3 regions of the Pseudoduganella sp. LjRoot289 genome follow, and region 3 is predicted to be linked to each of the others. Evidence: predicted binding sites of a transcription regulator. Region 3 holds the regulator's gene; each other region holds the start of a gene.
The links. Region 3 encodes sigma-54, which starts transcription at its own class of promoters, with help from an activator protein. Its sites were predicted from a motif close to TGGCANGNAANCTGCTTT; they were not measured.
Positions count from the first base shown of each region.

Region 1: the regulator sigma-54 is predicted to act here: its motif matches at 3,442-3,459, upstream of pqqA (pyrroloquinoline quinone precursor peptide PqqA).
Region 2: the regulator sigma-54 is predicted to act here: its motif matches at 4,692-4,709, upstream of ACSQ8Y_RS05865 (PEP-CTERM sorting domain-containing protein).

Region 1 covers NZ_CAXUPN020000003.1:98,603-108,088, reverse strand. The annotation lists gene ACSQ8Y_RS29890 (DUF2147 domain-containing protein) at 1-160, shown strand, start outside; gene pqqE (pyrroloquinoline quinone biosynthesis protein PqqE) at 161-1,345, opposite strand; gene pqqD (pyrroloquinoline quinone biosynthesis peptide chaperone PqqD) at 1,317-1,580, opposite strand; gene pqqC (pyrroloquinoline-quinone synthase PqqC) at 1,612-2,328, opposite strand; gene pqqB (pyrroloquinoline quinone biosynthesis protein PqqB) at 2,325-3,245, opposite strand; gene pqqA (pyrroloquinoline quinone precursor peptide PqqA) at 3,302-3,376, opposite strand; gene ACSQ8Y_RS29860 (YaiI/YqxD family protein) at 3,587-4,069, opposite strand; gene ACSQ8Y_RS29855 (VCBS domain-containing protein) at 4,173-5,516, opposite strand; cyclic di-GMP riboswitch class I at 5,594-5,668, opposite strand; gene ACSQ8Y_RS29850 (DUF4214 domain-containing protein) at 5,757-7,388, opposite strand; gene ACSQ8Y_RS29845 (glutaminyl-peptide cyclotransferase) at 7,518-8,309, opposite strand; gene ruvB (Holliday junction branch migration DNA helicase RuvB) at 8,302-9,357, opposite strand.
Region 2 covers NZ_CAXUPN020000001.1:1,347,804-1,357,289, reverse strand. The annotation lists gene ACSQ8Y_RS05890 (hypothetical protein) at 1-64, opposite strand, end outside; gene ACSQ8Y_RS05885 (MATE family efflux transporter) at 130-1,515, opposite strand; gene ACSQ8Y_RS05880 (DUF6984 family protein) at 1,566-2,261, opposite strand; gene ACSQ8Y_RS05875 (NAD(P)/FAD-dependent oxidoreductase) at 2,276-3,571, opposite strand; gene ACSQ8Y_RS05870 (LysR family transcriptional regulator) at 3,660-4,616, shown strand; gene ACSQ8Y_RS05865 (PEP-CTERM sorting domain-containing protein) at 4,837-5,451, shown strand; gene ACSQ8Y_RS05860 (pectinesterase family protein) at 5,501-9,064, shown strand; gene ACSQ8Y_RS05855 (efflux RND transporter permease subunit) at 9,209-9,486, opposite strand, start outside.
Region 3 covers NZ_CAXUPN020000001.1:6,261,095-6,270,580, reverse strand. The annotation lists gene ACSQ8Y_RS27005 (PAS domain S-box protein) at 1-2,261, opposite strand, end outside; gene ACSQ8Y_RS27000 (enoyl-CoA hydratase/isomerase family protein) at 2,463-3,542, opposite strand; gene hpf (ribosome hibernation-promoting factor, HPF/YfiA family) at 3,637-3,993, opposite strand; gene ACSQ8Y_RS26990 (RNA polymerase factor sigma-54) at 4,061-5,545, opposite strand; gene lptB (LPS export ABC transporter ATP-binding protein) at 5,552-6,313, opposite strand; gene lptA (lipopolysaccharide transport periplasmic protein LptA) at 6,316-6,912, opposite strand; gene lptC (LPS export ABC transporter periplasmic protein LptC) at 6,937-7,533, opposite strand; gene ACSQ8Y_RS26970 (KdsC family phosphatase) at 7,560-8,099, opposite strand; gene ACSQ8Y_RS26965 (KpsF/GutQ family sugar-phosphate isomerase) at 8,099-9,097, opposite strand; gene ACSQ8Y_RS26960 (cation:proton antiporter domain-containing protein) at 9,207-9,486, shown strand, end outside.

The DNA of each region.
Region 1 (9,486 bases), on a different contig from region 3:
CGGCGACGAATACAACGGCGGCGAGATCCTCGATCCGGAAAACGGCAAGATCTACAAGAGCAAGATGGAACTGGCCGACGGCGGCAAGAAGCTGAAAGTGCGCGGCTACATCGGCGTACCGATGCTGGGCCGTTCGCAGACCTGGGTGCGCCAGGAGTAATCAGCTCTCCCCGGACAGCCGCAGCGAATTCGCGTCGCTGCGGAACACCAGCGGCTGCAGCGACCCGGCAGCCTGCGCGCGGTGGGCGTGCACCACGATTTCCTTCAGCTCGCCGTGCCGCGGCGACTTGGCGCAGACCGGGTCCGCCGCGGCAGCGTCGCCGGCCAGCGCCAGCGCCTGGCAGCGGCAACCGCCGAAGTCCTTGTGCTTGTCCTCGCAGCTGCGGCACGGCTCCTGCATCCACGCATCGCCCCTGAACTTGTTGAACGCCGCGCTGTCGTACCAGATGTCGCGCAGGCTGTGCTGCGTCACATGCGGGAACTCCAGGCCGGGGATGCTGCGCGCCGCATGGCAGGGCAACGCCGCGCCGTCCGCCGCCACCGCCATGAACATGGCACCCCAGCCATTCACGCAGGCCTTGGGCCGGCCCTCGAAATAGTCCGGCACCACGAACAGGATGCGCAGGCGCTTGCCGACGCGTTCGCGGTAGCTGCTCACCACCTGCTCCGCCCTGCGCAGCTGCGCCTGCGTCGGCATGAGCTGCGCGCGGTTGACCAGGCCCCAGCCGTAATACTGCGTGTTGGCCAGCTCCAGGTATTCCGCGCCCATCTCCAGCGCCATGTCGATGATGCGGTCCACATGGTCCAGGTTGTAGCGGTGCAGCACCACGTTCAACACCATCGGATAGTCGAAGCGCTTGATCAGCGCCGCCACGCGCGACTTCAGCTCGTAGGTGCGGGTGCTGCTGAGGAAGTCGTTCATCTCGCGCGTGGAGTCCTGGAACGAGAGCTGGATGTGGTCCAGACCCGCCTCCGACAGGCGCCGCAGCCGCTCCTCGGTCAGGCCGATGCCGGAGGTGATCAGGTTGGTGTAGAAACCCAGCCGGCGCCCTTCGGCCACCAGCAGTTCGAGGTCATCGCGCAGCAGCGGTTCGCCGCCGGAGAAGCCCAGTTGCGCCGCACCCAGCGCGCGTCCCTGGCGCAGCACGTCCAGCCATTCGTCGGTGCTCAGCTCCTTGCGCCTGCTGGCGTAGTCGACCGGGTTGTAGCAGAACGCGCAGTGCAAAGGGCAGCGGTAGGTAAGCTCGGCCAGCAACCACAGGGGTGGCGCGACGGGAGGCGCGGGCCGCGCCTCGCTGGCCTGCCGGAGGGCGGCGTCAGACAAGCCAGCCCCGCTGCCGCGCATCGGCCACGAAGGCCTGCACGTCCGCATCCAGGCCGCTGGCGTTGAAGGCCTGCTCCAGCTGCGCGACGATGTCCGGCAGCGCGCTGCGGCCGTCGCAGCGCTTGAGGATTTCAGCGGCGCTGCCGTTCAGCTTGACCATGCCCTCCGGGTACAGCAGCACGTACGCCAGCTGCGCTTGCTCCCACTGCAGCCGGAACAGGCGCGAAAGCCTGGGAGCCGCGGTCGTCGTTTCCATATTTCCCCCACTTGTTGATAGCCTTGCCTGGCTAGCCATAGGCCCGGTCGATCGCATCCATCATCGACCACAGCACATCGAGTTTGAATTGCAAAATGCCCAGCGCCCGCTCCTGCTGTTCACGCGTGACAAAGTGGGCCAGCGTCACCTCCAGGCCGTGCTCCACGTCGCGCTCGGCCAGCGAGATGCGGCTGCGGAAATAGTGCAGGCCGGCCGGATCGATCCAGGGATAGTTGGCCGGCCAGCTGGCCAGCCTGTCCTGGTGGATCCTGGGCGCGAACATCTCGGTCAGCGACGAACACACACCCTCCTGCCATGGCGCCCGGCGCGCGAAGTTGACATAGCCGTCCACAGCGAAGCGCACGCCGGGCAGCACGTGCTGCAGCGACCACAACTCCGCGCGCGGAATGCCGACCGCCATCCCGAGCCGGGTCCAGGCTTCGATACCGCCTTCGTTCTCCCCGCTGCCGTCGTGGTCCAGGATGCGCAGCAGCCAGCGCCGGCGCGTCTCGCGCTCCGGGCAGTTGGCCAGGATGGCGGCGTCCTTCTGCGGAATGCGGATCTGGTAATAGAAGCGGTTGGCGACCCAGCCGCGTATCTGCGCCGGCGTCAGGCTGCCTTCCTGCATCCGCACGTTGAAGCCGTGGTGGATGTGGTAATACTGTTCCTTGGCCAGCAGCTGCGCGTGGAAAGTGGCCTTGTCCCAGCGTGGCTGGCAGCCGATTGCCGCTCTCGACATCACGTTCATAATGCGATCTCCATGCCGTCGTACGCCAGCTCGACGCCGTGCCGCAGCAGCGTGGCGTGCTGCGGCGAGTCCTCATCGAGTATGGGGTTGGTGTTGTTGATGTGGATCAGGATCTTGCGGCCGGCCGGCATGCCGTCCAGCACCTCCAGCATGCCGCCGGCGCCGGACTGCGGCAGATGGCCCATGGCGACGGCCGGCTTGCCGGAAAACCCGAGGCTGATCATTTCGTCCTCGGTCCAGAAAGTGCCGTCGACCAGAAGGCAGTCCGCCTCGCGCATGGCGGCCGCCGTCGGCGGTGCGATGGCGCCCAGGCCGGGCGCATAAAACAGCTTCTTGCCGGTGATCAGGTCGTGCGCCAGCAAGCCGATGTTGTCGCCCGCCGCGGGATGGTCGCGGTGCGGCGAATACGGCGGCGCCTTGCTCTCCAGCGGTATCGCCGTGAAGCGGATCCCGTCGAGCAGCGGCACGGTGAAGCTGACGCGATCGCCGCCGGCCACAGCCAGCTCGTGCCATTGCACGCCGCAGTAGTGCGACAGCACCTTCGCCAGCGGGTAGCCGGCCAGCAGGTCTTGCCGCACGGAAGCGCTGCAGTACAACGGAATCTGTCTGCCCTCGCGCAGCATCATCAGGCCGGTGACGTGGTCGACCTGGGCGTCCATCAGCAGCACGGCAGCGATGCCGCTGTCGCGCGCGGCGCGGGCAGGCTGCAATGCCGGCGTGGCGCGAATCTGGGTGAGTATATCGGGCGATGCGTTGACCAGCAGCCAGTCATTGCCGTTGCTTGAAATCGCGATCGAGGACTGGGTGCGGGCGCGGCCTCGGATGGCGCCTTTGCGCAGGCCGTTGCAATTGCGGCAGTTGCAGTTCCACTGGGGATAGCCGCCGCCCGCCGCGGAGCCGAGTACGATGATTTTCATTGTGTGCCCGTTCGGGTGCGGCGGCCGGCCGAGGGGGAGGCCGGCCGCCGCATCCCTTAGCGATTGAAAACGTACAGCGTGATTTCAAAACCGAAACGGAAGTCGATAAACTCGGGTTTGCTCCATTGCATGACAGTCTCCTTGAGGTTGGTAGTGGTGTGAAGGTCCGGGAGGGTTCCCGACGTTCACAACCATCTACGCAACTTCCATGCCGAGCCTTGCAGCATGGAGGAGCAGCGCCGGCTTGAGCGGCACTGTGTCGAAACGGAACAATAGCCATGTGACAGCTGTGCCAACTGTCACATGCCGGGCGCGCGCGGCGCGATGAGGTGGAACTGCAATTACGCCGGGTCGGTGCGGGGACCGCGCAAGCTGGCGGCCTTCACCTTGGCCAGGTGGCGGTCGAGCTGGTTGGCGAAGTTCTGGCGGTCGGCCTGGTTGAACGGCGCCGGGCCGCCGGTGTCGACGCCGCCGCTGCGCAGCTCCTCCATGAAGGCGCGCATGGTCAGCATCTGGGCGATGTTGTCGCTGGTGTAGAACTCGCCGCGCGGATTGAGCGCCAGGCCGCCCTTTTTCAGCACGTCCGACGCCAGCGGGATATCGCCGGTGACGACCAGGTCGCCCGGCGCCAGCAGGCGCACGATTTCCTGGTCCGCCACATCGGCGCCGGACGGCACTTGCACCGCGCGCACGAAACGCGACGGCGGCACCCGCATCAGCTGGTTTGCCACCAGCGTCACCTGCATCTGCGTGCGCTCCGCCACCCGGTACAAAATTTCCTTGATCACTGCCGGACAAGCGTCCGCATCCACCCAGATCTGCATGCTTCCCCCATCTACGATGGGCGTCAGTATAGCCGCGATACCGCTTGGCGGCTTGCTGCCTGGCGGATAGCCCTGGCGCCCTGGCGCGCCGGGGCGATGGCGCTTACAGGTTGGTGGCGTGCACCTGGGCGTCGGTCAGGCCGGCGTAGCCGATCAGCACGACTTCGAAGGACGAGGTGTTGTGGCCCTTCGTGATCTCGAAGCCGACGATGGAGTCGATCTTGCCGTCATTGTCGGTGTCGCCAAAGCTGATACCGGTCTTTTGCATGTTGTTGGCATAGACCAGTTCGTCGTTACTGTCGAAGCCGGTGAAGATCTGGCGGCCGTTCACTGCTTGCTGGCCGTTGGTGACGCGGAAGGTATCGGCCGGGTTGACCGGATCGGACACTGGCGTGGAATGCGCCGCTTCGTTGGTGCCCATCACGCTGACGGTGATGGTTTCGCTGCTGCCGTCGACCGACGCGACGACCAGGCTGTCGCTCACGGTCTCATTGTTGTGCAGCGCCTGCACGTTGGCGGCGTCGTTGTTCAGGGTGTAGGTCCACGCGCCACTGGCCGCGTCGAAACTGAAGTTGCCGTAGGTGCCGGCCAGCGCCGCGCTGTCCACAGCCTGGAAGGCCGCTTCGCCAGCGTCGCGGTCAGCGACGGTGACGGTGCCGCCAGCCTGCAGCGTGCCGTCTTCGGACACCGCGCCGGCAGTCTGGCCGCCCAGCACGGCGGTGTCGTTGGCGCCGATGAACTCGAAGCTCAGGGTTTGTGCCGCTTGGGCGCCGAATTCGTCGGTCACGGTGACGTTGTAGTTGGCACTGGCGTGTTCGCCAGCCTTGAGCGCGTCCAGCATGGCCGCTACGCCTTCGAAACTGTAGGCGCCGGTGGCGGCGTCCAGGGTCAGGGAGCCCAGGGCGCTGGCGCCGCTGAAGGCGAAGGCCAGCGAGGCACCGTGGTCGGCGTCGGACGCGGCCAGCAGGCCGGACGCGCCGACGGGACCGGCGGCGGCGGCGTCGTCATGGAAGACGGCAGCGGCCACGCTGGCCAGGACAGGCGCGTCATTGGCGCCGGCGATCTGCACCGTGGCGACCGCGGTGCTCAGCGCGCCGTTGCCCATCTGGACGGTGTAGGTGAAGGTATCGGTGAAGGTCTCGCCTTGCGCCAGGCTTTGCAGGTTCAAGCCGCTGGCGTCGTAATGCACAGTGCCGTCGGTGTTGATCGAAATGACGGCGCCGCTGGCCGATACCGCGCTGGCGGTGGCAGCCAGTTGCGTGCCTGCGGCCAGAGTCGTGGTGTTCTGCTGCAGGGAGTACAGCTTGGCGGCGCCGGGATCGTTGCCCAGCACGGCCAGGTTGGCCACGCTGCCGTCTTCGCTCAAGCCAGTGGCCGCCGCGCTAAACAGGTCGTCTTTTGCCGCGCCGGTGAGGATAGCGACTTTCTGAGTGGTCTTTGCAGCCATGTAGTACTCCTATGAGCGGACACGCGTCGTGCCCCGGTATTGTGATTTGGTGATGCTGCCATCCGCAGCATTTCCCCCAACGCAACCCGGCCATCTCAAGGAGATCCGTAGCTTTCCGACCCCGCATCGCTGCGGGAGTGGCTAGACGTAATTATAACGATATTTTCGCAAAAGAAACCAAAATTATAAATAAACAATGAAACTTTCTTTTTTACAACACACTCCCAGCTGGCGGCATCATCAATAAGGAACGTAGGCGATGCCGTTCTGTATGGCGCCGATCACCTGCGCGACATTTTCGGGACTCTCGCTGAAATCGACCAGCAACTGGCTGCGGGCCACGCCCGCGCCGAGCGCGTGGACCCAGAAGTCGAAACCAGCCTGCTCCGGCTCGCGGTGCAGCACGTTCTGGTAAAGCTCGGCGACGAATTCCGTGGCCGAGGGATTGCTGCCGTACAGCCCGGCATACTCCGGGCTGCCCAGGAAGGACGCGGCCACGTCGCGCAGCGCGACCCCGCCGTCCATGGCGTGGATCCAGAAGCCGAGGCCGGGCAGGTCCGGCGCGCGGTCGAATGCGGCCTGGTACAAGCGGTAGGCCTGGCCGGCGTTGCCGTCGGTGTCGAATGCGATGTTGTGTCCGCCCAACATCAGGCGCTGCTCGCCGAACTGCAGCCCGACGCCCTCGTCGCCGAAATAGAATGCAGTCTGGGCCGCGTCGCCCAGATCCTGCTGCTGCCCGTTGACCAGGAAGGCCCCGACCGCGTACGGCATGTTGCCGGAGGTCGCCTGCGGCGCCAAGGTCAGCGCCAGGAAAGCGCCCGCCGCCGCGCCATTGGCGGCGCTGCCGGAAATGGTCAGCACGCCCATACCGCCGTTTTCATCGCTGCTGACCACCAGGCCCTCCATGCTGCCCCCGACCAGTTCGGCGCCGACGAAATGGGCGACCGCCGGATCATAATGGAGCTGGAAACTGATCGCATTGCCGCCGTCCGTCCACGCCTGCGACGCGACCGACAGCACCACGTTGCCACCGGTATAGGCCGAGGCCACGCTCGCCGTTGCCGCACTCGGCGTGCCGCCCGTCACCTCGAAACCGGTGGCCAAGCCCAACGCGGCGAGCTGGGCCGCGCTGTATTCGGTGCTGTTGCCGCTCTGGTCGGTCACCACGGCAGACAGCAAGTGGTAGGCGCCGGTACCGGTCGAGGCGGACAGTTGGCCGCTGTAGGCCGAGCTTTCACGCGTGCCGTCCCAGAAGGTGTCGGCGCCGCCGGCCATCAGGCCGCCGACCGACACCGTCGCGCCGGTGGTCGAGTCAAGCTGGAGATTGCGGTCGAAATAGAGCTCGACGCCGGCCACGCCGCTGCCGCCCGCGTCCTGCGCCTGCGCGGAGAAAACGATGGCGCCGGCGCCATTGCTCAGATCCACGGTGCCCGGCAGTGTCAGGCCGGTCAGCACCGGCGCGCTGGTGTCGGCCACCCCGCCGCTCACGGTGACGGCCGTGTTCTGGCCCATGGCGATCAAATCGCTCTCGTAGTAGTGGCGCGCGTTGCCGGCCTGGTCGATCACCTCCACGTCGTACACACGGTAGACGCCGTTAGGCGTGGCCGTACTGAGCGGCAACACCGCGCTGGCCACGGTCGGTGTAGCGTCGCCGAACACGTCGGCGCCGCCCGGCAGGCCGACCACGACCGCGCCCGTCGGCCCGAGCGGCGAAACCGGCGACTGCTGCAGCCAGACGCGCGCCATGCGCATGCCGGAGCCGTACGTTTCGTCGCGCGCATCCACCCGGAACGCCAGGTCGGCCTGGCCCAGGCTGAGGTCGATGGTGGCGGGGAGTTTGAAACTGGTCAGGCGGGGTGCGATGGTGTCCATGACTGCGGAGCTCCGGTGGGTTGATTGGTTGCCGTACGGCAATTCAATCAGGCTACCACCGGCATATCGGAACAATCAATGCCACGCGCGCGGCTAACCGGCAGTACGTTGACCGCCGGTTCACAGCTGTTATTTTTTTGGCTTGAGTTCGATTTCGAACAACTTGGGCCACAGCTTGCCGGTGACGAACAGGCGCCGTTTGGCGCTGTCATAGGCGATGCCGTTGAGGACGTTGTCGCCGCCCGGCTCGACGCCGGCCTTGGCGGCCAGGCCCGTCAAATCGATCCAGCCGACCACGCGGCCGCTGAAGGGATCGATGCGGGCGATCTTGTCGGTTTGCCAGATGTTGGCGTAGATCTGCCCTTCCACCCACTCCAGCTCGTTAATCTGCGTGACCGGCTCGCCGTCGGCGGTGACGCGGATGCGGCGCGTCTGCTGCATGGTCTTCGGGTCCAGCACGCGGATAGTGGCGCTGCCATCGCTCATGTAGATACGCTCGCCGTCGGTGGCCAGCGCCCAGCCTTCGCCGGGGTAGGAGAAAGTCTGCTTGAGCTGCAGGGTCTCGCTGTCGAACACGAAGCCTGTCTGGCTGGTCCAAGTCAGGCCGATGATGACGTTGCCGATCGCCGTAATGCCTTCGCCGAAGAACTGCTGCGGAATGTCTGTCTTTAACAACACCTTGCCGGTTTCCAGCGCCACCTTGCGCACCGAGGAGCGGCCGTTCAGCCCGGTGCTTTCGTACAGGATGCCGTCGCGGAACAGCAAGCCCTGCGTGAAAGCCTGCGCGTCGTGCGGATAGCTGCGCTTGATGTCGTAGCCGTAGACCGGCACAGCGGCGTGGGCCACTGCGGATATGGCCGGCATTGCGCCAGCCAGCGCCAGCGCGGCCAGCTTGGGAAGAAAACGCGTCACGTCAGACATCCCACAGCTCCCCGTTCGGATTGGTGCGCGGCGGCGTGACGCCGAAGTGCTGGTAGGCCGCCGCCGTGGCCACCCGGCCGCGCGGCGTGCGCTGCAGATAGCCTTGCTGGATCAGATACGGTTCCAGCACATCCTCGATGGTGTCGGCCGCTTCGCCGATGGCAGCGGCCAGGTTGCCGATACCCACCGGGCCGCCGGCGAATTTGAACAGCACCGCCTCCAGCAGCTTGCGGTCCATCACGTCGAAACCGACGGTGTCCACGTCCAGCATGACCAGCGCGGCGGCGGCGACATCCCTCGTGATGTCGCCGTTGCCCTTCACTTCCGCGTAGTCGCGCACGCGGCGCAGCAGGCGGTTGGCGATGCGCGGCGTGCCGCGCGCGCGGCGCGCGATTTCGGCCGCCCCGTCCGGATCCATCTTCGCCTTCAGCAGCGCGGCGCTGCGGATGACGATCCTGGTCAGCTCGGGCACGGTGTAGAACTCCAGCCGCGCGACGATGCCGAAGCGGTCGCGCAGCGGGTTGGTCAGCATGCCGGCACGCGTGGTGGCGCCGACCAGCGTGAACGGCTGCAGGTCCAGCTTGACGGAACGTGCCGCCGGCCCCTCGCCTATCATGATGTCGATCTGGTAGTCTTCCAGCGCCGGGTACAGGATTTCCTCGACCACCGGCGACAGGCGGTGGATCTCGTCGATGAACAGCACGTCGTTCGCTTCCAGGTTGGTCAGGATGGCGGCCAGGTCGCCCGGACGCTCCAGCACCGGGCCTGAGGTCTGGCGCAGGTTCACGCCCATCTCGCGCGCGATGATGTTGGCCAGGGTGGTCTTGCCCAGGCCGGGCGGGCCGAACAGCAAGGTGTGGTCCAGCGCTTCCTTGCGGCCGCGCGCGGCGGCGATGAAGATCTCCAGCTGGTCGCGGATCTTGGACTGCCCGACATATTCATCGAGATGCTTGGGCCGCAGCGCGCGTTCTATCGCCTCTTCATTCGGCGACGACGGCGCGGCGTCGATGATGCGCTGCTCTGTGAAATTGTCGGTCTGGATACTCATTGTTCAATTACCGGTAGATGGACCCATTGTCATTCCCGCGCAAGCGGGAATCCATACACGGCATCGGGTAGCTCGCGGCGTATGGGTTCCCGCGGGGGCGCCGAGCCCTGCGCGGGAACGACATGCTAA
Region 2 (9,486 bases), 4.9 Mb from region 3:
GCACGGCGGCGGTGCATGCCCGGCGTGCGGATTGCAGGTTTCCGGTTGTCCGGCGTCTCTTCACAACATCTCCATGCGGGGAAAAGCCGACATTGTGCCGCAATCCGCTCGTTCAAAAGTCACACAAAGTCACACGGCGCCACTTTTCGCGCGCAACCTGCGCCGCGCCGCGCGTGCGTGCGGCACCCAGGCCTGCACCGACCAGCGCCGCCACATCATCAGGCCGCGTATCCATTCGTCGGCGGCGTAGGCGATCCACAAGCCGGTAAGCCCCAGGCCGAAGTGGATGCCGAGCAGCCAGCTGCCTCCCGCCAGCACAATGGCCATGGACGCGGCACCCGCCGCCACCGGATAACGCGCATCGCCCGCCGCCCGCAGCGCGTTGATGACGACCAAGTTGAAAGTGCGGCCGACCTCCAGCAGCACCGCCAGCCAGAGCAAGCGGCTGCCGCTGGCGATGATGCCCGGGTCCTGCGTGAAAAAGCCCAGCAGCCAAGGACCGGCCAGCGCCACGCCGCCCGAAATCACGCCGCTGACCACCAGCCCACGTCCGAGCGCCCCTCGCACCAGGCCATGCGCCGCGCGCAGTTCGCCCGCCCCTATCATGTGGCCGACCATGATCTCGACCGCGAACGCCGTGGCGAGGCTGAACATCACCACCACGCCGCCGACCTGGTGGACATACGCCATCGTGGCCAGCGGCTGCGCGCCCAGCAAGCCGGCCACAGCCATGCTGGCCATGAAGGCCAGACGCCACGCGATATTCTCGGCGGCGGCCGGTATGCCGATGTGCAGCACCGCCGCCAGTTCGGCGCGCCGCAATCGCCACCAGTCCCCGGCGACGGGATGGATATTCAGATGGCTGCGCCACAGCATCAGGTGCAGCGCCAGGCCGAGCACGCGGCTGACCAGCAGCGCCGCGGCGAAGCCGGACAAGCCCATGGCGGGCAGCGGGCCCCAGCCGTGCATCAGCGGCACCGCCAGCAACAGATGACTCAGGTGCATGGCCACCAGCACCACCAGCGTGTCGCGCGTGCGCAGGTGGGCGCGCATCACGCTCGCCATCGAAGCGTTCCAGGCGTCGAACAGCATGGCCATGCCCAGCATCTGCAGGAGAGGCGCGGCCAGCGGCAGCACTTCGGCCGGCGCGTGCATGACACGCAGCAGCCAGCCGGCGCCGGCCAGGCACAATAGCGCGGTCAGCGCGCCCAGCCACGTGCTCGCGCCCAGCATGGCAAGCGCCACCTTGTCGGCCATGTCGCGCCGGCCGCCGCCCAGGTTCTGCGTGATGACCACGCCGATGCCGGAGCCGACGATACGGAACAGCATGAACAGCGTGACCGAGATATTGTTGGCGATGGCGAAAGCCGCGCCGTGGGTATCGGACAAACGCGCCGCCAGAGCCGTGCCGACCACGCCCGCCACGACGGCGAGGAACAGTTCGATCAGGAGCGGCCAGGCGAGCGTGAAAATATGGGGACGGGGAACGGCGATGGGTGCAGAAGCGGAAGTCATGCCGCCATGATAGCCATTTTCGGCATTCATCGCGCGTCAAATATTACCGTTCACACGCTTTCCACAGGCGCCAACTGGTCTGGCGAAGGGTAGGTTCGCAGGGGCGAGAAGTCTGCCTTCCAAAAATCGAGCTCGTAGAGGTCCCCGAGATCGTCAAGGTTAAGCGCAATGAAAACCGGGACGCCATCGGCATCCGCATATCGGGCCTCGGCCACGCATTGGCCAAACCCATGGGCGCCGCCGGAAGGTGATATGAACCGGACGCTGCCCATGCCGCCATCATTCATATCTACGACCCGGCGGTTCAGCAACTGCGTCTGGGCGGAACAGCCGGCCATGTCGAGCAAGCGAACAAGCACCTTCTGCTCATCCGGCCGAAGAGCCCTTCCCGATAGTCGTGATTCGTCCAACATTGATCGATCCATCCAAGAATTGGTATGCCGCATAGTCCAGAAACAATTCGCCGACCAGAACACGCCCACAATTAAGCCCGCTGACCAGGTAACGCTGGCGGTGCACAATGTCCGCAACAATCGCCGACCGAACGACTGCCCGGTCCAAACCGGCAGCATCGCAATGACGGAACGCATGCGACCGTTGAGCAGCCGTTCGTCCGAAACATACCCGTTCGCCAAGTCCTGCGCCCATATATTATGCTCCGCTTTCAGCTGCGGGCGTGACTCGCGCGCGCAGGTGGAGCGGACATTGTCGCGGGAATGGCCAGCGATCGCTCGAAATCCGGCCATTCCCTTGCGCTAGCTCAATGCAGCTTGATCGACGGCGAGATCCGCTTGCGCAGCCAGTCTGCCACGATGACGGCGGCGGCGCGGACGAAGCCGTGCAGCGCCATCAGGTGCTTCTGGTACATCAGGCCGTACAGGACGTTGGCCAGCGCGCCGCTCACCGGCAGTTGCCTGCCCACCGATCCGCCCAGCAGCACGCCGACCGCAGCCACGGGGCCGAGCGACACCAGCGAGCCGTAGTCGCGGTAGCTGAACTCCGGCAGCGGCTTGCCTTCGCGCCGGCTCAGCGCCGCAGCCAGGAACACGGCCTGCTGATGCGCCACTTGCGCGCGCGGCGGCGCCGCGCCCTTGACCGGGCAGACGAAGCTGGCGCAGTCGCCGATGGCAAACACGTTCGCATCGTCCACCGACTGCAGCGACGCCTTGACCATGATCTGGCGCATGCGGCTCAGCGGCAGGCCCAGCGTGGTGCAGATGGCCGGTCCCATCACGCCGGCCGCCCACAAGGTCAGGCTGGCCGGGCGCGTCGTCTCGGGGCCGTCGCCCTCGGTCACGTGCACGCAGTCCGCGTCCACCTGTGTCACGCCGGTGCCGTTGCGGATCTCGATGCCGCGCGAAACCAGATAGGCCTCGGCGCGCGCCGACTGCTCCGGCGGCAGATGCGGCAGCAAACGGCTGCCGCGCTCCAGTATCGTGATGCGCACGTCGCGCGCCGGATCGAGCGTGTGTATCTTGTACTTGGCCAGCGCCCGCGCGCTGTAGCCCAGTTCCGCCGCCAGCTCCACGCCGGTGGCGCCGCCGCCCACGATCACGATATTGACCTTGCTGTCCCCGCCTTCGCTGGCCCGCACGCAGGCGCCGAAGAAGCGGCGGTAGAAGCTCTTCGCCTCGCGCACATTGTCCAGCGTGCAGACATTGTCGGCCGCGCCGGGCACGCCGTAGAAGTTGGTCACCGCGCCCAGCGCCAGCACCAGCGTGCTGTAGCCCAGGCTGCGCACCGCCGGCGCTTCGCCGATGTCGTCCGACAAGCACGGCGCCAGTTCCAGCGTTTGGCCTGCACGGTCAACGGAGCGCAGCTCCGCGTGCATGAAGGTAAAGCCATGTTCGGCCGCCTGCGCCGAGTACTCGATCTGGAACACCTGCGGATCGCGTTTGCCGGAGGCAACCGTGTGCAGCAAGGGTTTCCAGAAATGCGTGGGCGAACGGTCGACCAGTATCACCCGCGCGCGGCCCTTGCGGCCCATGGAATCTCCAAGCCGGGTTGCCAGTTCGAGGCCGCCTGCGCCTCCGCCTACGATAACGATGGTTTTCATGATTTTTCCCTCCTTCTGACTGTTAATATAGTCGCATCAAAAGGAAAACAAAAATTACTTATTTCTACTGATTGATAAGGAATAGCTTATGTATCACGCGAGTTTCCGCCAGCTCCAGGCGCTGGTCCTGGTGGGCCGGCATGAAAGCGTTTCACGCGCGGCCGAGGAAATGCATGTTACGCAGCCGGCCATCTCGGCGCAGCTGCGCGCACTCGAAGAAGTTGCAGGCACCGCCCTCACCCGCAAATCCGGCCGCAACATCCAGCTCACGGCGGCTGGCGAAGTGCTGCTGCAATTTTCCGAACGCATATTGCAGCTGTGGGAACAGGCCAGCGACGAACTGGGCGAGCTGCACGGCGTGAGCAGCGGCACCTTGCGCATCGGCGCGGTGGTGACGGCCGAGCACCTGCTGCCGTCCATGCTGGTGAAGTTCACCACCGAGCGGCCCAATGTGCGCATGAAGCTCAACGTCGGCAACCGCAGCGAGATCGTGGCCATGCTGTCGCGCAAGGAAATCGACCTGGCCATCATGGGCACGCCGCCGCGCGAGTTCCGCATCCACGCCACGCGTTTCGCCCACCATCCCATGGCCTTCATCGCCAGCCCGAAACATGCGCTGATGAAAAAGAAGCGCGTCGCGCTGGACGACGTGGTGCAGGCCAACCTGCTGGTGCGTGAACGCGGTTCGGGCACCCGTACCACGGTCGAGCGCGTATTCAAGGAGGCCGGACAAACGCTGCACTTCGGCTCCGAAGTGTCGAGCAACGAGGCGATCAAGAGCATGGTGGCGGCGGGCCTGGGCGTGGGCTTCGTTTCCGTGCACGCCTGCGCGCTGGAGTTCGAGGCCGGCCTGCTCGACATCCTGCCGATGAAGGAAAGCCCGGTCGAGGGCGACTGGCACGTGATGCACCTGGTGGACCAGCCGCTCCCCCGCATCGCCGCCGCCTTCCAGGACTTCATGGTCACGTCGGGCCAGGAACTGATCGGCGCCGAGCTCGAGTCGTTCTACCGCAAGCACACGAAATTGCGCCGTCCAGCAAGGTGAAAAGTTGCTTAAAAGAATGTCAAATATCTCGCTTGAATTATTGGTCAGGCCAAAGTAGAATCGGTTGACCAGAAGTAGAATGCAATATGCAAGTCACTCCACGCTTAGACCTCGGCTGCCAGCCCTCGTCGACGCGGCATCGGACACGCGAGGTGTCTCCACAGTGACCGGCCGGGCCGGACGCTGATTCTTTTCCGCTGTCCCACCACCTGGAGCACATATGAAATCAAGAATACGGGAGACACTGGCGCGCGCTGCGATCATGGCCGCCACGACCATGGGCGTCGCAGCTGCAGCTGCGGGAGGCGCGCACGCCACCACGCTGCCGCTGCAAGACGCCAGCATCACCGCCACCTATAACGGCTCCGCCGCCATGCTGGGCTTCGACAATGGCTACAGCGTCTCGGCCGGCGGCAACACCACCAAGCTCGATCCGGACGCCATCACGGCGGAATTCCTCAGCGCCGACGCCGTGTTCGGTTTCGATTTCGGCGCCGACGGCAGCCTGTCCATCTACAACAACAGCGGTTTCGCGGTCGCTCCCGGCGACTACCGCTTCCGCTTCGATTTCACCAGCCTGGCCAGCCCGATCACCTCCTTCAAGCTGCTGGACGCCAGCGCTGTCGGCGGCCTGCCCCTGTTTTCGATACTGGACGGCGGCCGCGCGCTCGGAGTGGACCTGAGCGCACTCACCTGGAGCGGCGACTTCCTGCCGGTTACCGCCAGCATCGAAGCGGCGCAGGCGGGCGCGGTGCCCGAGCCGGGCACGATGTCGGTGCTGCTGGCCGGCGTGGGTGCCATCGCCCTGGTCCGCCGCCGCAAACCGCGCGCATAGCGCTGCAAATCAGCAATTCCATATCCGAGTCCTGCACCAGGAGCACAAAATGAGACACTTCCGTTTCAAGGCCGCGCTTTGCCTTGCGACGCTGCTCGCCGCCAGCGGCGCCAGCATCCACGCAAACAGCGCCGCCATCGACCCGGCCCGCCAGGTCGCGCCAGCCGACGGCTGGGCAAGCCAGGCCGGCGGCACCGCCGGCGGTTCGGCCGCCATCGGCAGCTATATCTACACCGTCACCAACCGCACGCAACTGCTCGCGGCCCTCAACAACGGCGGCAGCAATGCCAAGATCATCAAGCTGGTCGGCACGGTGGACATGAGCGAGGGCGTGCCCTACGCTAACACCGGCGACCAGGCCGCGCGCGGCGCGATCCGCCTCAAGCCCAACACCACCCTGATCGGCGACGGCACCAACGCCGGCATCGTCAATGGCCACATCCAGGTCACCAACATCTCCCAGGTCATCATCCGCAACCTGAAAATCGTCAGCCCGTGCGACGTCGGCCCGATCTGGGACCCGAACGACGGCGACACCGGCAACTGGAACTCTGCCTACGACAGCATCGCCGTTTCCGGTTCGGACCACGTGTGGGTCGACCATGTCACCTTCACCGACGTTCCCGTCACCGACAACCTGCTGCCGATTGAAAACGGCATGATCAAGCAGTGCCACGACGGCTCGCTGGACATCACCAACGCCTCGGACTACGTGACGGCCTCCTACAACGTCTTCACGATGCACCACAAGAACAATCTGATCGGTTCCAGCGACAGTGCCACCGCCGACGAAGGCAAGCTGCGCATCACCTTCAGCAACAACATCTTCCGCGACGTCACCAGCCGCTCGCCGCGTGTGCGCTACGGCCAGGTCCACCTGTTCAACAATTACTTCGTGGGCAGCAAGAGCGAGCCCCTCTACGGCTACGAGTACAGCGTGGGCGCCGGCTACAACTCGAAGATCCTCTCGAACGGCAATATGTTCGAGATCGCAGGAACGACAAGCTGCTCGCAAGTGGTGAAGAATCCGGGCGGCACCGCCACCGGCACCTTCAAGGACACCGGCTCGCTGCTGAACGGCGCCCCGCTGGCCGGCTGCACCGTATCGAACCTGGTCAGCTGGACCCCGCCGTACGCCTTCAGCGTGCGCCCGACGGCGCTGGTGAAAGCCAACGTGCTGGCGCAGGCCGGCGGCGGCAAGCTGGCCACGACCATCACCGGCACCGGCGACGTCACCGTCGATCCGGGCGTCACGCTGACTTGCCCGGCCACCGGCCTGTATTTCTGCGACGACTTCCAGAACGGCAGCAGCGACAATTGGGACTTGCTGCCGCTGGCAGGCCCGAACGGCACCTTCAGCGTCAAGGCTGAAAACGTGGGTGCCACCAACAAGGTGCTGCAGTACACGGCGGCCACCACCGGCGGCGTGCTCGCGCTGATCAAGTCCAGCGCCATGACGGCCGTGCCGAGCGGCGATTACTTCGTCGAAGCGCGCATCAAGCCGCTGACCAACGGCACCACGGGCAACAAGCAGATCTTCCTGATCACGCGCTACCTGAACGCCACCAACTGGTACGGCGGCGGCCTGAATGTGCAGAGCTCCACCGCCAACACCCAGGTTGAAATCGCCAAGATGCTGAACAACGTCCTGACCCGGCCCAAGCAGGTGAAGAAGCCGATCGCGTTGGACACGCAGTTCTACACCATCCGCTTCGAGATGATAGGCAGCAGCCTGACCATCTACCTGGACGGCGAATCGCTGGGTACCATCACCGACGCGGCCTTCAGCGCCCGCGGCCTGGTCGGCCTGTACACCGCCAACAAGTCCTTCCAGATCGACGACGTGCGCATCGGCGACCCTAGCCTGAAGCCTTCGCAGCTCACGCTCAACCCCTTCGTCTCGAGCTATGCGGCCGAAGCGGGCGACGCGCCGCTGCAGTTCGCTGTCACCGCCGCCAAGCCGGACGGCACGCAGGACGAATACCTGGCCAGCTCCAGCAATCCGGCCGTGGTCGCCGTCGGCATCAGCGGCGGCACGCTGACGCTGACGCCCGTGGGTCCCGGCACCGCCGCCATCACCGTTGTCAGCGGTTCCGACCCTACGCTCAAGCGCAGCATCGCCGCCACCATCGCGCCGCAGTTCGTCCAGCCGACCCAGACCTATCCGCTGACCGGGCTGGCCAGCCCCGCCGCGCTGCAGGACGGCGTCAACGTCGATGCGGCCCTGCGCCTGACCTTCGATAGCCCCCCTGCGCTGGGCACCGGCGGCACCATCCGCATCCTGCGCAAGTCCGACGACGCGCTGATGGACGTCATCAAGCTGAGCGGCGAGACCGATGAACTGGGCTACGCCGGCCAGACCGCGATCCGCAAGGTCAACACCTCCCCGATCACCATCAGCGGCAACACGCTGACCGTGCGGCCGCACAGCAACCGCCTCGCCTACGGCGCGGAATACTATGTGGCCATCGCCAACGGCACCATCGTCGGCACCCTGGGCGGCACCCCGTTCGTCGGCATCGGCAAGCTTGGCGGCTGGAGCTTCGCCACCCGCGCCGCCGCGCCGGCCGTATCGGCCAGCCTCACCGTGGCTGCCGACGGCAGCGGCGACTTCAGCACCGTGCAGGGCGCGCTGAACTTCGCGATGAAGGAACTGGACAAGGCGGCGCCGGTCACCATCGTCGTGAAAAACGGCACCTACCAGGAACTGCTCTACCTGCGCGGCAAGGACAACGTGACCATCCAGGGCGAGAGCCGCGACGGCGCGGTGATCCAATACACCAACAACGAGACGCTGAACACCGGTTCCGGCGCCAGCCAGGCTCCGGGAGGCAGCGCCACGGCGGCCGGCGGACGTTCCGTGCTGCTGGTGGAGACGGCCGACATGCTGCGCCTGGACACGCTGACGGTCCGCAACACCACGCTGCGCTCCGCGTCCATCTCGGGGCAGGCTGAAGCCATGTACTTCAACAGCGACGCCGGGCGCCTGGTCGCCACCAACGCCAGCTTCCTCAGCGAGCAGGACACGCTGAACCTGAAAGGCTGGTCGTGGTTCCATCATTCCCTGGTCGCGGGCAATGTCGACTTCATCTGGGGCGGCAGCCGCGCGGCGCTGTTCGAGGAAAGCGAAATCCGTTCGGTGGGCGACACCACCAGCGCCACCGCCGGCGGCTACATCCTGCAGGCGCGCGTACCGAACGCCACGGACAAGGGCTACGTCTTCCTGAACAGCAGCCTGACGCACGGCGCCGGTCCCGGCCCGCTGCACGGCGACGTGCCGAACGGCGCAACCTACCTGGCGCGCAGCTCCGGCGTCGCCACCGTGTGGGACAACATCGCCTTCGTCAACTGCAAGATGGACACGCACGTCGCGGCGGCAGGATGGGCTGGCCTGGGCGTGAACAACCAGCCGGCGCCGAATCCTGGCACGGCGACCGCTGCCAGCGGCTGGCGCGAATACGGCAGCACCGACATGGCGGGCAATGCGCTGAACCTGGCTGCGCGCGTCGGCGGCTTCCAGCTCAGCGCAGGCGACGTGGCCGCAGGCTACGCCACCCGCGCCCTGGTGTTCAGCGCCTTCAACAACGGCACCGGCTGGAATCCGCAGCCCTGATCGTCATCCCCGCGACGATCACCAGTTGCCCCCTGCCGTCCCCGCCTGCGCCTCGTCATCCCCGCGCAGGCGGGGATCCATACTGGGCGGACATGGAGGCTCAGCATGGGTCCGCCCGTGCGCGGGGACGGCACAGCCAGCTAACTACCCCGTCTTCCGTTCCGGTGGCGCCGCAACCAGCGTCACCGGCGCAACGGTCGCCATATGTGCCGCCAGCTCCTGATCCGTCATCGGCCCCGTGCCGCTGTAGCGGTCCAGCGCCAGATAGATCACCGGCGTGATGTACAGCGTCACCACCTGCGAAAACACCAGACCTCCCACCACCACCAGCCCCAGCGGTTGCCGCAGTTCCGCGCCCGCGCCCAGGCCGAAAGCCAGCGGCAAGGCCCCCATCAGCGCCGCCAGCGTCGTCATCATGATGG
Region 3 (9,486 bases):
AACCAGAAGCGGCTGCCCTGGCCCTCGATGCTGTCGACGCCCAGCTCCCCGCCCATCTGTTCCACCAGGCGCTTGCAGATCGCCAGTCCCAGGCCGGTGCCGCCGTATTTGCGGGTGGTCGAACTGTCGGCCTGGTGGAAGGACTGGAACAAACGGCCCAATTGCTCGGCGCTGATGCCGATGCCGCTGTCGCGCACCTCGAACAGCAGGCTGCAGCGGGCCGGGTCCTGAGCGCGCACCGTCACCGCCACGCCGACGGCGCCGGCGTCGGTAAACTTGACGGCATTGCCGACCAGATTGATCAGCACTTGGCTCAGGCGCAAGCCGTCGCCGCGCAGCCAGCCGCTCAGTTCAGGCGCCACCGCGCTGTCGAGCCGCAAGCCCTTGGCGGACGCCCGCCCGGCCACCTGGGCCAGGACCTTGGCCAGCAGCTGCGCCGGGTCGAACGGGGCATACTCCAGCGTCAGCATGCCGGCCTCGATCTTGGAGAAATCGAGGATGTCGTCGATCAAACCCAGCAAATGCTCGCCCGACAGCCGGATCTTGCCCAGGTAGTCCTGCAGGCGGGCCGACGGCGCAGCCTTCAAGGCCAGCAGGGTCATGCCGATGACGCTGTTGAGCGGGGTGCGGATCTCATGGCTCATATTGGCCAGGAAGTCGCTTTTCGCGCGGCTGGCGGCATCGGCCGCTTCCTTGGCCTGGCGCAGCGCGCGCACCGCTTCGGCCTGCGTCGTGACGTCGACCACCACCCCGATCACCCCGCGCGCGCGGCCGTCGGCGCCGCGCAGCAAGGCCTTGCTGACCAGCAGGTCGACCGGGCGCCCGTCGCCCATGCGGAAGGTGTCCTGGTAGATTTGCGGCACGCCGCTGGCCAGCACTTCGCGGTCGCGCTCGGCATGGATGGTGGAGTTGCCGCTCGGCACAACCTGCGCCAGGGATTTGCCGCGCAAGCGCTCCTCGGTGGTGGAGAAGAAGGTGAGATAAGCCTGGTTGACGCGCAGGTAGCGGCCGTCGGCATCCTTCAGGCTGACCGGCAGCGGGATGGAATCGAACAAGGCGTCGACGAAACTGAGGTTTTCCTGGATTTGCTCGGCCGCCCGGCGCCGCTCCGAGACATCGTGCAGCGTGCCGCTCAAGCCGTTCGGCTGGCCGTCCTCGCCCAGTTCGGCGCGCACGTGGACCCCGAGCCAGCATAAGCCGCCGTCGCGCGTGCGGCAGCGCAGCTCGCGCTTCAGCGGCACCGCCCGGCCGCCCAGCAGCTGGGCCAACTGCAGGCGCGCCGGCGCCAGGTCGTCGGGGTGGATGAACTCGACGCAAGCATGGCCCAGCGTCTCGTCCACCGTGTAGCCGGTGATGTCGGTCCAGGCCGGATTGACGAAGGTCATGCAGCCGCGCGCGTCGGTCCGGAACACCGCCTCGCGCAGGCTGTTGACCAGCGTGCGGTACTGCCTTTCGCTGGTGGCGACGATCTCGGACAGGAATTTGTTTTCGGTGATGTCGGTCTCGATCGACACGTATTGATAGGGGCGGCCGTCGCCGTCCAGGAAAGGCACCATGGTGGCGTACACGCTGTACGGGCGGCCGCCCTTGGCCCGGTTGTGCACCTCCCCGTGCCAGGCCTGCCCGCTTTCCACCGTCTTCCACACCTGCTCGAAATAGCTGGCGTCATGCTGGCCGGAATCGAGCACCGCATAGCCGCAGCCCAGCAGTTCCTCGCGCGCGTAGCCGGTGACCAGGCAAAACTTCTCGTTGACGTAGATGATGCGGCGGCTGGTGTCGACGATGCTGACGATGGCATGCTGGTCCAGCGCGAAACGCTGGTTGATCAATTCGATCCGGCCGGCCTGCTGGCGCCGCACCAGATCGGGCAGCAGGGCCGACAGCCCCTCCAGATCCTCCTCGGGGGGCAGCGCGCGGGCGCCGTCCTCATGGCGCAGCAGTTCAGCCATGGCCAGCCGCACCGAATGCAAGGTCCGGTTGCGGCTGCCGAGTTCGTCCCGCAGGCGGGCATTGGCCTGGGTCAGCTCGCCCGAGCGCAGTTCCAGCACGTGCGCGCGCAGCGCGACGTCGTGCTCGTAGCGCACGAAATTGCGGTCGATCTGTTCGACCAGTTGTTCCAGGCCGCCCAGCAGGGCCGCCACCGGCGGCGGCATGCCGGGCAGCGCGCCCGCCGCCGGCAGCGCGTCCAGCAAGGCGCGCCAAGCCTCGGGGCTGTCGATCCCGCAAAAACGGCGCAACTGGCGCGCCAGGGTGCGGTGCATGTCAGCCTTCCATCGTGCGGCCCGGCCGCACTGCGCGTTTGTCTATCCTGCTCACCAAACCATCCCCTTCGGCCGCGGCTGTCGATGGCGCGGCGCGCCATCGGCCGGCCCATGCAGACGATAGCAAAGGCGCGGCCGCGCCAACATAGGGAAAGGTTGATTCGGGGGTAGGGATAAGCGCGGGCCGGCGCCGGGCGGCGGCTAGGCCAGGTGGCGCAGCGGGTGCGCGTGCGCCGGCCACGGCGGCGCGAAGAAGCCGGCCACCAGCGCCGGCGTCACCTCCTCCAGCGTCGCCGGCGACCACTGCGGCGCGTTGTCCTTGTCGACCACCAGCGCGCGCACGCCTTCGAGCACTTCGCCGTGCTCGAAATTGCGACGCACCACGTTGCGCTCCATGCGCAGGCAGTCCGCCACGCCGAGCGAGGCGCCGCGGTTCAACAGTTCCAAGGTCACGCACATCATCAGCGGCGACCGGGTCCGCATCGCTGCCAGCGCCTTCTGCGCGAACGCGCCCTCGTCCCCGGCCAGCGAGGCCATGATGGCCGCCACGCTGTCGGCTGCGAAGTGGCGCTCGATGGCGGCACGCTCGCCTTCCAGCACGCCGGCGCCGGCGTCAAAGCCCGCAGCGTAGGCCTGCACGGCCTCGCGCAATTCCGCGCCCGGCACGACTTCCAGCAAGTCGCCCAGCGCCTGCCATTCGGCTTCCGGCACGTAATGATCGGCCAGTCCCACGTACAGCGCGTCCGGCGCGCCCACGGTCAGCCCGGTCAGGCCCAGGTAGCGGCCCAGGCGGCCCGGCGCGTGCGACAGGAAATGGCTGCCGCCGACGTCGGGGAACAGGCCGATGTTCACCTCGGGCATCGCCATCTTCGTCCGCCCGCTGACGACGCGCACGCCGCAGTCCGGTCCGCCCTGCGCGATGCCCATGCCGCCGCCCATCACCACGCCGTCCATTAACGCGATATACGGTTTAGGGTAATAGTGGATCAGGTGGTTGAGCGCGTATTCCTCGGTGAAGAAATCCTCCAGCAGCGCGCTGCCGCCCTGCGGCGTGGCGCGGCCCACGTCGTGGAAGAAGCGGATGTCGCCGCCCGCGCACAAGGCCTTCTCGCTGCTGCTGCGTATCACCACGGCGGCCACGGCGCTGTCGTCGCGCCAGGCCAGCAAGGCGGAGGTCAGGGCGCGCACCATGTCCAGCGACAGGGAGTTCAGGGCCTTCGGGCGGTCGAGCGTGATGAAGCCGGTGCCGTTGGAAACTTGCGTGAGGACGTGTCCGCTCATGGGTTTAAATCAGCTAAATCAACAATACCGTATTCTAGATCGATGGCCGCAAAAAAGGGCGCCAGATGCGCCCTTTGTTGGAGTGCCGGGGACCCTACAGGGTGGCGGCGGGTTCGTAAGTGTCGGGGAGGTGTTTGATGGCGTCGTGGCCGTGCTCCTGCACTTTCGATTTGTATTTCATGACTTGGCGGTCCAGTTTGTCGATCAGCGTATCGATGGCAGCATACAGGTCTTGCGACAGGCTTTCCACGTACACGGTCTTGCCGGACATGCGCAGATTGATTTCGGCCTTTTGCCTTTTGTCTTTCTCGGTGAGGTTATCTACGGTCAGGATGACAGCAATATCAATAACTTGATCGAAATGGCGTTTGATCCTCTCCAGCTTGCTCTGCACGTATTCACGGATGGCTGGCGTCACTTCGAGATGATGTCCACTGATGGTGAGATTCATACACACTCCTAAAGAAGAGGGCTCATACGCTGTCGTCTTGTTGGCGCGTAGGGGAACCCAAGTAAAACTACAAAGCTTTACGCAGACTAACCGGTGGGATTTTCAGAGCTTCGCGATACTTGGCAACAGTCCGTCGCGCAATTACCATGCCTTGTTCCCCCAGCATGTCCGCAATCTTACTGTCGGATAATGGATTTTTCGGGTCTTCAGCTCCTGTCAATTGCACTATCAGCGCCCGTATCGCCGTCGAGGATGCTTCTCCTCCTGCTTCGGTGGCGACGTGGCTGCCAAAGAAATATTTCAACTCAAACATGCCATGCGGAGTCAGCATGTATTTCTGAGTTGTTACCCGAGAAATAGTGCTCTCGTGTAGTCCCAGTGTATCAGCAATTTCACGCAACACAAGGGGTCTCATGGCAACCGCGCCATGGCTGAAAAAGTTCTTTTGTCTTTCTACTATCGCCTGCGCGACGCGCAGGATGGTGTCGAAACGCTGGCGCATATTCTTGATCAGCCACTTCGCTTCCTGCAGCTGCGCGCCCATGGCGGACTCGCCCTTGCCCTGCTTGAGCATGTTGGCATACAGCGCGTTTACGCGCAGGCGCGGCATCACGTCGTTGTTCAAGGAGACCTGCCAGCCATTGCGCGCCTTCTTCACGATCACGTCCGGCACCACGTAGTCGGACACGTCGGAGGCGAACTCCGCGCCCGGGTGCGGATTGCACAGCCGTATCACCGTTTGCGCTTCGCGCAAGTCCTCGTCGTCGCAGTCGAGGGCTTTTTTGAGCTTGTTGAATTCGCGCTGCGCGAACCAGGCCAGGTGCTTTTCGACGATGGTGACGGCCATGCGGCGCGTCACCAGGGGCACGCCCGGCATGCGCCGGATCTGCAGCGACAGGCACTCGGACGCGCTGCGCGCGCCGACGCCGATCGGGTCGAACGATTGCAGCAGGGTCAGCGCCGTCTGCAGCTCGTCGAGCTCGACATCGGCCTCTTCCGGCAGGCGGGCGTGGATGTCCTCCAGGCTCTCTTCCAGGTAGCCGTTCTCGTCCAGCGCGTCGATGATCAGCTCCATCAGCACGCGGTCGCGCGGCTGCTGCACCGTCACGCGCATCTGTTCCATCAGGTGCTCGCGCAAGGTGCAGTGGCTGGCCTCGAGCTGCGGGCGCGAGTCCTCGTCGTCGGGCGCCTTGCTGCGGCCGGCGTCGCTCCAGTCGCTGTCGGCCTCGGCGTTGCTGGCGCTGTCGCCGTCGCCGCTCTCGAACGCTTCGGCTTCCTGCGCGGGCGCGCTGTCCTGCGCCGGCGCGCCGACGTCGGCCGGCGACGCTTCGGCGCCGCTGGACTGGGTCTGGTTGATGGCGCCGTCGCCAAGCAGGCGCAGCGAGCGGTCGAGCGGATCGTCCAGCCGTTCCAGCAGGGGATTGTCGCCCAGCAGCTGCTCCAGTTCCTGGTGCAGCTCCAGCGTGGACAACTGCAGCAAGCGGATCGATTGCTGCAGCTGCGGCGTGAGCGCCAGATGCTGCGAGGTGCGGAGTTGCAGAGACTGTTTCATGGGTGCTTACATGCGGAAGTGTTCGCCGAGGTAGACGCGCCGCACCGATTCGTCGGCGATGATGTCGTCCGGCCGGCCGGACGCGAGCACGCTACCCTGGTTGATGATATAGGCGCGGTCGCAGATGCCCAGCGTTTCGCGCACGTTGTGGTCGGTGATCAGCACGCCGATGCCGCGCTCCTTGAGGAAGCGCACGATGCGCTGGATCTCGATCACGGCGATCGGGTCGACGCCGGCGAAGGGTTCGTCGAGCAGCACGAAGCGCGGATTGGTGGCCAGCGCGCGCGCGATCTCGACGCGGCGGCGCTCGCCGCCGGACAGCGACAGCGCCGCGTTCTCGCGCAGCTTCTCGATCTGCAGGTCGGCCAGCAGGCGGTCCAGGCGCTCGTCGATCTGCGCCTTGCTCAGCCGCTTGCCGTCCACCTTCTGGATCTCCAGCACGGCGCGGATGTTCTCCTCCACCGTCAGCTTGCGGAACACGGACGCTTCCTGCGGCAGGTAGGACAGGCCCAGCGTGGCGCGCTGGTGGATCGGCATGCTCGACACGTCCACGCCGGCGATGTCGATGCTGCCCGCGTCGGACGGCACCAGGCCGACGATCATGTAGAAGGAGGTGGTCTTGCCGGCGCCGTTGGGGCCGAGCAGGCCGACCACCTCGCCGCACTCGACCTGCAGCGAGACGTCGTGCACCACCTGGCGCTTGCCGTAGGTCTTCTGCAGGCCGCGCACGACCAGGGTGCTGTTGCAGCTTGGAGTGTGTTCCGCCATCGTCATTTCCCCGCCGCAGGCTGCACCGGCGCCGGTGCGGGCGCAGTTGCCGGCGCGGACGGCTTGGCAGGCTTGTTCGACGGCTGGATCACCATGGTGCCGCGGCCGGCGCCCGGCTTGCTGCCGCCGTCGGCGCTGTTGCGCACGCTGAAGAATTCGCGCCGGCTGTCGTAGGAAATGAACTCGCCCTCGACCTCGTCGCTCGGCTTGTTGCCTTCCAGGCGGCGCACCTTGGCGCGCGAGAACAGCTTGACCAGTTCGGCCTTGCCGTCGTACTCGATGCGTTCGGCTTCGCCTTCGACCCACTGCTCGCCCTCGCCGTCGCGCTTCTGGCGGAAGGTGGCGGGCTTGCCGCCCACGCTGGTCAAGGTCACGTACTGGTAGCCTTCCGGATCCTTGGTCACCACCGCCTTGGCCGACTTCATCAGCAAGGTGCCGCGCGTGAGCACGACGTTGCCGGTCAGCGTGCTGATCTGCTTGACGTCGTCGACGTCGGCGTTGTCGTAGCTGATCTGGGTCGGCTTGGTGGAGTCGGCCTTCTCGGCCTGGACCAGCCCGGCCGTGCACAGCAGCAAGGCCGACAAGAGCATTTTTTTCATGTTTTTTCCATTCAGTGTATTCGATTATTTAGGCGCCGGCGGCGGCGTGACGATGGTGCCGCGTCCGCGCAGCTGCACCTGGCGCGTGGCGTTGTTCGCCTTCATGCCGGTGCCGGTCGCGGTGGTGCCGCCCTGCATGATCTGCACCGGCGCATCGGTCTCCATGCGGTCCTCGTCCGGATAAACGGTGAGGGCCTCGGTGGTCATGTGCATGGCCGCGCCCGTGCCCTGCGCTGCGCGGTCGATCACCACATTGCCCTCCAGTTTCACGCGCGAATTGCCCTCGTCCACGCGGGCCCGCCTGGCCGTCATGTCCAGCGGCGGATGCCCGGAACTCAGGTTGCGCACCACCGGCTTGTCGATCTCCGACGCGTCGTCGATCGGACGGTGGACCAGCTTGTCGCCGGCCACGATGTAGCTCGGCTTGCCTTCCTTGGTCATGCGCACCACGCTGAACTGCTCGATGATGTAATCGGGCTCGTTCAGGCGCTTGTCGGCCATGAGTTCCTCGTCGCTGCGGCTCATCAGCTGTACCAGCCAGAAACTGCCGCAGGCGGCGAACACCCCGGCCACCATGGTGATCGACAGCCGCCAGCGCTGCGCGGTTCGTTTACGCATCATTCAACCTTCGCATATTCTCGATTCTTTCAGACCAGGAACTGGGCCATGACCTTGTCGTAGTTGCCGGTGGCGCGCAAGACGAACTCGCTCACTTCGCGCACCGCGCCGCGGCCGCCGTGGGCTTCGGTCACGTGGTGCACGCGGCTGAGCACGTCGGCGCGGCCGTTCGGCACCCCCACCGCGAAGCCGACGCGCTTGAGTATCACCAGGTCCACCACGTCGTCGCCGATGAAGCACACTTCCTCGGCGGACAGGCCGGTCTTGGCCAGCAGCGCGTTGAACGGGGTCAGCTTGTCGTGGCCGCCCTGGTGCACGAACTCGATGCCGAGGTCCTTGGCGCGGGCCGTCACCTGCGGCGAACGGCGCGCGCTGATGATGGCGGTCAGGATGCCCGCTTCCTGCAGCAGCTTGATGCCCAGGCCGTCCTGCACGTTGAAGGTCTTCATCATTTCGCCCTCGGCGCCGTAATGCAGGCTGCCGTCGGTCAGCACCCCGTCGACGTCGAAGATGATCAGCTTGACCTTGGCCGCGCGCGCCACGTTTTCCAGATTGTAGGCCTTGTTCATCAGATCACCTTGGCACGCGTCAAGTCGTGGATGTGCAGGGCGCCGACCAGCTTGCCGTCGGCGTCCACCACCAGCATCTGGTTGATGCGGAACTGCTCCATGACGGCCACCGCGTCCACCGCCAGCTTATCCGGTGAAATGCTGCGCGGGTTGACGTGCATCACGTCGCTGATGATGACCTTGCTGAAATCCTGCACTTTTTCTATCATGCGGCGCAAGTCGCCGTCGGTAAACACGCCGACCGGGCGGTTGTCGGCGTCGACGATGGCGGTCATGCCCATGCCTTTTTGCGTGATCTCCAGCAGCGCGTCCGGCAAGCGGGTGTCGAGCGGCACCGAGGGCACGGCGTCGCCGCTGCGCATCACGTCGCGCACATGGGTCAGCAGGCGGCGGCCCAGCGCGCCGCCGGGGTGGGAACGGGCGAAATCCTCTTCCTTGAAGCCGCGCAGGTCCAGCAGCGCCACGGCCAGCGCGTCGCCCAGCGCCAGCGTGACGGTGGTGCTGGCGGTGGGCGCCAGGTTCAGCGGGCACGCTTCCTTGGCCACCGACACGTCCAGGTGCACGTCGGCCAGCAGCGCCAAGCTGGAGCCGGGTTTGCCGGTCATGGAAATCAGGGTGCCGCCCATGCGCTTGACCACCGGCAGGATGGCCATCAGTTCCGCGCTTTCGCCGGAATAGGAGATGGCGATGAAGGCGTCGTCCGCGGTCACCATGCCCAGGTCGCCGTGCGCCGCTTCGGCCGGGTGCACGAACAGGGCCGGGGTGCCGGTCGAGGCCAGGGTGGCGGCGATCTTGCGCGCGATGTGGCCGGACTTGCCTATGCCCGAGACCACCACGCGGCCTTTGCAATTCAGCAACAACGCGACCGCCTGGCCGACGCTGTCGTCGGTGGCTAGGCGCGCGTGCATGGCGTTGATGGCGTCCGCCTCGATCTGCAGGGTTTCACGGGCCAGCGCCAGGGCGCGCTGCGCCGTCTTGTTGTCAAAAGCTTTCAGCATGGGATTTCCATCGGTTACACTCATGCCGGAAGTATAGCCGAATTGCGAAAGCAAAAAACTTGCCAGTCCTAACAAACAACGGGACAAGCGCCTTACCTGGATACGCCGCATGTTTTCACCGCTGGAACTGACCCTCTTGCTGCTAGGCAGCGCCGTGCTGGGCGTGGTCGCGTTCAGGATGATGCATTTACCGCCGATGCTGGGCTATCTGACGGTCGGCATCCTGATCGGGCCGCACGCGCTGGGGCTGGCCGAACAGAGCGAGGCCGGCCATATCCTGGCCGAATTCGGCGTGGTGTTCCTGATGTTCTCGATCGGCCTGGAATTTTCGCTGCCCAAGCTGATGGCCATGCGCGGCATCGTGTTCGGGCTGGGCATGGCGCAGGTGA